DNA from 2 places in the Marinococcus salis genome. Region 2 is predicted to be linked to the other one. Evidence: riboswitches for the same ligand, from Rfam matches in the RefSeq annotation. Region 2 holds a riboswitch; the other holds the start of a gene.
The links. A riboswitch is a leader RNA that binds a small molecule or an ion and turns the genes downstream of it on or off. The one in region 2 is predicted to bind thiamine pyrophosphate.

Region 1 (4,027 bases), on a different contig from region 2:
CAGCGCAAGGACCCGTGCCGCTTTTGTATAAACCAGATCCATATCATGCGTCAGCCAGAGAACCGCTTTTCCGCGTTGCCGGCACTGCTCCAGCACTTCAAACAAAGCATCAGCATTTCGCTTATCAAGCCCAAACGTCGGCTCATCCAAAATTAAAATGGACTGGTTGTTTGTCACCATTACTGCCACTGAGAGACGCCGTTTTTCCCCCTGACTGAGCCGAAACGGATGGTTTTTCCGAATATGGCCGAGCTGAAACTGAATCAACAGTTCATTTGTCTGCTGAACAATATCTTCCTCGCACCATCCTGCTATCTCCATTCCGTAGCGTATTTCTTCTTCTACGGTCGGCGTTAGAAACTGGTGCTCGGGCTGTTGAAAAACAATCCCGAAGGTTTTGGCAATTTCGTACGGCTTCAGACCGGCTATATCTTGTCCGTTAACATACACGGTACCGCTTTTAATAGGCTCCCATCCGGTAAGAACTCGTGCGAGTGTGCTTTTCCCAGCTCCATTTGCCCCTACGACGGCAGTCATTTCTCCAGGGTAAAGGGAAAAAGACACGTTTTCGAAAACCGTCTGCATACTATAGGCAGAGGCCGCCCGTTCCACCTTCAGGACAGGCGGCTTCTGAGAAGGCTCACCCCCCTGTTTCGACTGCGGCAGAGATGCATGAACCTCGGCAACAGGGTAATCCGCTGCAAACACCTCCCATTCCCGCAAAGTGACGGGAAGAGCAGCTTTGGTTGTCTCCGTCTTTCTGAGCAACTTTTTTCCCGCTTCTGCAGGTGCAGGCAGCCACACTCCTTCTGCTTCGAGTACAGCAGCGTGGGAGTAAAATATACGGCCGGGGCTTCCATCCGCTGTCACCTGACCATTGCGGTTCAATACGACCGCCCTGCTCACCCACTCCATCACTTCATTTAGCTGATGCTCAATCAAAATTAATGTTTTATCAGGGGCTTCTGCAATACGGCCAAGAAGTGCGGCCACTGCTTCACGGCTTACCGGATCGAGCTGGGAGAGCGGTTCATCCAAAATCCAGATCTCCGGATTCACAGCAGCTATGCAGGACACAGCTATTTTTTGCTTCATCCCTCCGGAAAGCATGTCAATACGGGCGTCAATACAAGAAAGCATGCCTGTGAACTGCAAGGCTTCAAGCATCCGGCCTTCGATATCCTCCGCAGGTACGCGCAGGTTCTCAAGCGTAAATACAAGCTCTTCCCGCACTGTCGGCATGCAGAATTGGGTATCGGGATCCTGGAACAACAGAGCCGCCTCTCTGGCAGCCTCTGTAATGCATTTCACCGCTGGATTTTCTCCGAATACGTTCAATTCACCAGACACTTCTGCCTCTACTGAGCGCGGAAGAATTCCCTGAAGGGCCAGTGCCAACGTACTTTTACCCGAGCCGCTCGGGCCGAGCAGCAGCACGTTTTCCCCAGTACGTATTTCAGCCGAAAAACCCTCTACCGAAGGCTCAGCGTAAGGATATGCAATGGTTACATTCTCTGCATAAATCATACAGCGTTCCTCTGCTGCCCTTCCCGACGCTGGCGGCCAAGAGCAAAGCGGTCGAGAACGCCTGTTTTTACCAGGGCGTCTGTAAAGCTTTTCCCTGCCCACCCGGCTAAAAGAGCACCGCTTATAAGCATGGTTACCAGCATAAATACAACAACAGAACCTGCGTACTGACTGAATCCATAAAGAATATACTGGGTTAAAAATGCAGCAGACGTCCCTGCCATTCCGGCAAGCATTAATACCGGCAGACGAAAGATTCGGTAGAAAAACATGGCAAAAATAATTTCTGCGGCAATCCCCTGCGTGAAGCCGAGAACGAGCACTGCTCCCGCGCTCACAGACCCGGCCATAACTTCAGTGCCAGCCGCAATAAGCTCTGCCAGCAGCGCCGCTCCTGGTTTTTGAATGATATAGGCGCATATTACCGGAGCGAGGATCCAGAAGCCTGCCATCAGTCCGCCCCCAACTGGCCCGAGGACGCCCGTAACAATTTGTCCGAGCAGTACCCAAAGAAGATAAAGGACACCAAGAACAGCTGAAATAAATGAGATAACGACGATATCCCTGAGGTTTAAGCGTTTGTTTATCATTAAGCTTTTTTTCCGTCTGTTAATGTTCTGGCAAAGGGCCAGTCTTTTGCATGATACGCGTCCTCAAAAAACATATACTCGAGCTGGCACCCTTCCATAAATAACGTCCGCCAACGCTGCTTTTCTTCTTCTGTAGCTGTTTCTGCCAGTTCATCAAGGCGGTCAATATATTTGTACATTTCCCGCTCTTCACGGTCTCCGTAGAAACGAATCCAGTCGTTAAACGGATGGTCCTCGTTCGGATTCACTTCTTTCATCAGCCTTTCACCCACATACAAATACACCCACGGGCAGGCGAGCGTTACCGCAATCACATCGCCAAGTGTGCCCTTTTCAGCATGGTGCAGCATATGAAGCACATAATGCTGGGAAGCCGGGGCAAGCGCGTAGCCCTGCAATTCTTCATAAGCCACTCCCGCCTGCGCACATAAATTATGGTGCGGGTGCGTTTCACTGTTTAACACAAAATCAATGGTATCTTTAAACATGATCATGTCTTCTCTGGACGTGCATTTTGTTATCCCAATTGCTTTTGTCTTGATCATGGCATTTAAGTATTCAAAATCCTGCTTCACGTAATGGATAAGAGCTTCTTTTGGGACATCACCTTTCCCGATGCCCTGCACAAATGGATTTTCCCAGCAGGCTTCAAAAATGTGCTCTGTGTCCTGCCATAAAAGCTCTGAAAATTTCATTGTTACTTCCTCCTTTAAATTAGGAGGGAACCACTACGGGCAGTAAAGACCAATGGAGCAAAAAAAGCCACTCCATTGGTGGAGTGGCTTCGAATAAACGTCCGCTATTATAAAGCTGCTGCTTCTGATATAGACGTATTCTACCGTCTCCACTTTCCTACGCTGGCCTTAACCAGATCAGGTTCAAAGGGATTAAGGATAGTCCTTATCTCAGCCGTTACCGGCACCCCTAGCGGATTCCCTATTAAGTTGTCTACACTGTATCACATTATTTCAGAAAGTCAAAGCCCCATTTTGCCTTTACAAAATATGACGTTAACGTTAAGGTTATATCATGAAACTTAACAGGAGGGTGATGCATGCTGTACAAAATTGAAGAAGCCGCTCAAACCACAGGCTTAACGAAACGTGCAATACGTTATTATGAACAAATTGGTCTTATATCAGCACCAGAGCGTACAGAAAAAGGAACCAGAGTGTACGATGACCAGGATATTGAACGTCTGCAGAATGTAGTAACCGCAAAGGAGGTTCTTGGGTTTTCTCTTCAGGAGCTGCAGCAGTATCTCGATTTGAAAGAGCAGGTAAAAACAGTCTATAGCCACTACCAGTCGGTACAGGAAACGACGATGCAGCACGAGGATTTGAAACAAATTTCTGATAGCCTTCAGGCCCAGATTGATATGCTCGACCAAAAAATCAACCAGATGACAACGTTTAAAACGGAAATGGAAAATCTGAAAAACCAAGCTGACAACGTATTATCTTCATTCAATAAGGAGAAGTGACTGCTTTATGAATATTCAAACCAGGGCACGGTGGATTACGATCTTCGCCACATTTTTAGCTTTTATGGGTATCGGCGTCGTGGACCCCGTCCTTCCTTCCATCGCGGCTTCTATCGGTGCTTCTCACTGGCAGGTGGAGCTGCTTTTTACGTCCTATATTTTAGTGATGGCCTGCATGATGATTCCTGCCGGGATCCTTTCGAGCCGGTTTGGTGATAAACGGCTGATGAGCGCCGGGCTTTTGATCGTTACAGCCTTCGCCCTGCTTTGCAGTGTGGCGGGAGGCATTACTGAACTGGCCCTTTTTCGCGGCGGCTGGGGGCTTGGCAACGCTATGTTTTTCGCCACTGCTATGACCCTGTTAATCGCTCTCTCGAGGAGCGTGGAAACAGCGGTAGGTATGTATGAGGCGGCAATTGGCCTGGGC
Region 2 (4,027 bases):
AGAAGCTGTTCTGAAGCCCGGAGCGTTTCCACCGGGTCCGGTAGAAGTGTTTTGTCACAGCCAATTACTTCTACTTTGATCATGTCACACATATTGGCTGCTTCCGCCAGCTTAGCTGTCCGGACCGCCTCTTCCGCTGTTTTGGCTCCGGCAGTATTTGGGAGAAGCCTGTACTTTGAAACATCCATCTGCTCAAATGGGTCCGGCTGACTGCTGTCAAATAAGTTCATTCTACGGACAGCAAAGGTCAATACTTCAGTTTCTGATGCTTCTACCGCCTGCAGCTGGGTTTTTGCGTCTTTATACTTTCCCGTACCGAGAAATAGATGTGAGTTAAATGTCATACTGCCAATGTTAAGCATTCGTTCATCCGCCTCCTACAAAATGAATGATTTCGATTCTGTCCCCGTCCTTCAAACCTTCTTCCTTGTGCAGTTCTTCCATCACAATAATCCCGTTTCGCTCCACCACCGTCTTCTTATGGGCTACTTGAAGCTCTTCCAGTAACTCGGCTACGGTTTGACTGTTCTCAATATTCTGTATTTGACCGTTAAGCGTGATTTGCATGAATGACTCCTCCTTTTCGTATTTTCGGATCCACGGCGAACAGCTGCTTCCAGTCTTCGCGAACGCTTTCCCCTTCAATCCGGGCAGCCATCCAGCTCCCACTCCGTGCTGAAAGAAGGATACCGTTTCTATAATGCCCGGTCATCACCCACAGGCCTTTGCTTGTTCTTCCCATATACGGCAGCCCGTCGCCTGTCTGCGGCCGGACACCGCTCCAGAATCTTTCAATCCCTGCATGCTTTAACCCCGGCACTAAATGCACGGCTGCTTTCATGAGCTTCTGCATTGAGGCTACCGTGACTTCCGTACTCGCGTCTCCGGGCTTCTCTGTAGCTCCGATAAAAATTTCTCCGTCCTTTTTAGGAACAATATACACTTCCGGAGTGTACAGGGTATGCTCCAAAGCAGCGTCCGGTAAGCGTACAGACAAGCATTCGCCTTTCACCGGATAGAGGCTGAATTCCCTCTCATCCAACAGACGGGCTCCGGCACTTCCTCCCGTAAAAACAACTTCATCTGCTTTGATGCTGCCTTCGCTTGTTTTCACTCCACAGACCCGGCCGTCAGCTTCTAAGAGTTGATCGACTGCGGTATTTTCCCGAATCACCGTTCCGTTGGCCTCCGCTGCCCTGGCAAGGGCCAATGTCCATTCATAGGCCCGGAGCTGCCCGTCTTTCGGTATAGACCAGGCCCCGTGGATGTGCTCAGAAAGCGCTGGCTCTTTGCTTCGCGTCTCCCGTGCTGAAAGCCATTTCGCGCCATAGCTGTGGCCTGATAACCGTTGATACTTTTCTGCTTCCGTTTTGTTCCATACCGGCTTCAGCATGCCATTATTTACGTAAGAAACGTCCATTCCACTGAGCGCTTCCACCTCCGGGACCAGTTCAGCAAACATAGCCCTGCTTTCGAGCGCAAATTCCTGAAAAAGATCTGAACCCTCCCACTCGGACTGCGCCCCAAGCATTCCGGCAGCCGCTTTCGAAGCACCGGCAGCTATGGAAGCTTTTTCGATTATCATAACGCGGCGGCCGCGTCTGCTTAACTGGTATGCAAGGGAACATCCCTGGACCCCCGCCCCAATAATAAGAACTTCAGTATCAACTTTCATTACTATCACTCCTTACCCTGGCCCGAAGCTGCTCTGCTGCCTCCCCGGGACAATCTCTTTCGTACAAAGCTGCGATGGCCGCTATCCCGGAGGCCCCGTTTTCTATGCACTCCTCCGCGTTTTCAGAAGTGATGCCCCCAATAGCAATTACGGGAATACGAACGCTTGTTACGGCTGCTTTCAGCGCCCCGAGCCCGCGCGGAGCCTTTCCGGGCTTGCTGCCTGAAGCAAAAACATGGCCAAAATAAAGCCAGGATGCTTCCTGTCGCTCACTTCTTTTCGCTGCCTCTGCGGAGTGCACAGACTGGCCCCAGCGCCCGTCAGCCGGGAAGTCTGTACGGCGCTCGGGCAGATGAGCGCCGGCCAGCTGATAAGCAGCAGCAAGCTCCGGCTCGTCATTTATTATAAGCTTCCCGGGACTTACTCCTTCTTCCAACGCCAGCTTCACAGCTGTTTCTTTTTCCTGCTTCGTCCACTCCGGTGCCCGTATATGCACATAATCAACGACGTCTGCCAGCTCCCTCGTCTTCCCCCACCACTCAGCCACCGGGATATCCGGCGGCGACACTGCGTGAATGCATGGCTTCGTCTTTTTATCCATAAAAAAGCCTCCTTCCAGAAGGAAGGAGGCTGCCTGTTAAAAGGTTCAACATGGCTGCTTCCCTCCGCTGGCTCTCCAGATCAGGTTCAAAGGGTTCCGGATCTTTCTCCGGTCTCAGCCTCAGCAGGCACCCCCAGCAAATATATATTTCCCCACAAAAAACCCCGCCTTCGTTAGAAAGCGAGGGGAGATAGTCGTATCAGCATCTCTTCCCCACTTCCCTCCGCTGGTATAATCCAGATCAGGTTCAAAGGGATCAGCTTTACGCCGTCTCAGCCAACAGGCACCCCTAGTGGTTCGATATTACTTATATCATAACGCGCTGCTTCGCTGCCGTCAATTTATCCCCAATCTTTAAACCTGAAAAATCGACAGTACTACCCATAAAGAAGGGACGCTTAAAATAGTCGTTACCAGCGTAATACCTGAAACGAGCTGGGGGTTGGAATCAAACTGTACCGAAATCATCGCCATAGTTGCTGCACTCGGCATCGCTGTAGAAACAACAAGCACAGTAGTAAGCGTGTCATTAGTCTGAAGCAATAACGCAATCAAATAAGCAAGCGCCGGAGCGAATACGAGTCGTAAAAACGTTCCAGCGCTCACGAGCTTCCAATCCATGCTTTTTACAGATATACGTGCAAGCTGCATACCCAGAATAATCATAACCACCGGAATCGCTGCACTGGCAAGCATATCAAGGGCTTCATAGTAGGTCGCCCCGATCGGTATCCCGGTCAGCTGAAAAAGGACGCCTGCGAGCAGGGCGTAAAATACCGGCATCCGCAGTACTGTGCGAAACGCATCGGCCGCATCCATATTGGTGCTGTTTGCAATATAGACGCCGACAGTGTTCATCAGCATCGTCTGGATGACCATAAAAACAATCGAATAGGCAAAGGCTGTATCACCGAAAGCAAAAGAAATCAAGGGAGCACCGTAATTGCCCGCATTCATAAATACGGTGGAAAGCATCATGCCGGTTTCATTTGCTTTTGGCCATTTGCGCAAGTAAGCCACCAGTTTGATCACGCCGGTCATTACCGCTAAAAACACCACGGAAAACAGAGCCATCGACAGCATGTCGCTGTTCAATTCCCTTTCATAAAACGTCCGGAAAACAAGCGCGGGCGTTAATACATAGAGAGCGACAGCTGACACCGGCCGAATGCCCACTGCCTGCCTTTTCTGCAGCAAATAGCCAATCGTAAATATTAAAATGATCGGGACCAATACATTGATCAGCACACCCATGCAGAGCCCTCCCTTCTTTCTTTAAATTTAATACACTTTAACGCCGGCCCTTTTCTGTCAGTAATCGTGCCGGAGCATCTGCTTTAAAATACGCTTCTCTTTACGTGATACAAGAATATACAAATAATCACCAGCCTGGATTACTGTCTCACCAATCGGCGTGACCAGCTCATCCTCCCGGACGATCGCGCTGATCAGCGCAGAGGCGGGAAATTCAATGCTTTGGAGCGTCTGGCCGACGATCGGCGTCGCTTCATTCGTTTGAAATTCCATAATTTCTGCGTTCGCTTTCCCGAGGGAGACCAGTTCCAGGGAATGGGTCGGGGCTTCCCGGAGCGGCCCGGACAAATGAAGCCATTTTGCCAGCGGAGCGATGGTCGCGCCCTGGATCAGCGCGGATGTGAGCACAATAAAAAAGACGACGTTGAAAATTTGGGTGCCCGATTCCACGCCGGCAACAATCGGATAGGTAGCCAAAATGATCGGCACCGCCCCGC

Region 1: linked by a shared signal. The riboswitch ahead of tenA (thiaminase II) and the one ahead of ACTTK6_RS00090 (thiamine phosphate synthase) in region 2 are both predicted to bind thiamine pyrophosphate.

What each region holds. Positions count from the first base shown of each region.
Region 1 covers NZ_JBQOJB010000006.1:143,469-147,495, reverse strand. Annotated here, with positions in the region: gene ACTTK6_RS07945 (ABC transporter ATP-binding protein) at 1-1,527, opposite strand, end outside; gene ACTTK6_RS07940 (ECF transporter S component) at 1,524-2,117, opposite strand; gene tenA (thiaminase II) at 2,117-2,812, opposite strand; TPP riboswitch at 2,950-3,053, opposite strand; gene ACTTK6_RS07930 (MerR family transcriptional regulator) at 3,172-3,600, shown strand; gene ACTTK6_RS07925 (MFS transporter) at 3,608-4,027, shown strand, end outside.
Region 2 covers NZ_JBQOJB010000001.1:16,044-20,070, forward strand. Annotated here, with positions in the region: gene ACTTK6_RS00075 (thiazole synthase) at 1-362, opposite strand, end outside; gene thiS (sulfur carrier protein ThiS) at 367-567, opposite strand; gene thiO (glycine oxidase ThiO) at 551-1,675, opposite strand; gene ACTTK6_RS00090 (thiamine phosphate synthase) at 1,665-2,276, opposite strand; TPP riboswitch at 2,319-2,421, opposite strand; TPP riboswitch at 2,478-2,577, opposite strand; gene ACTTK6_RS00095 (AEC family transporter) at 2,631-3,530, opposite strand; gene ACTTK6_RS00100 (potassium/proton antiporter) at 3,588-4,027, opposite strand, start outside.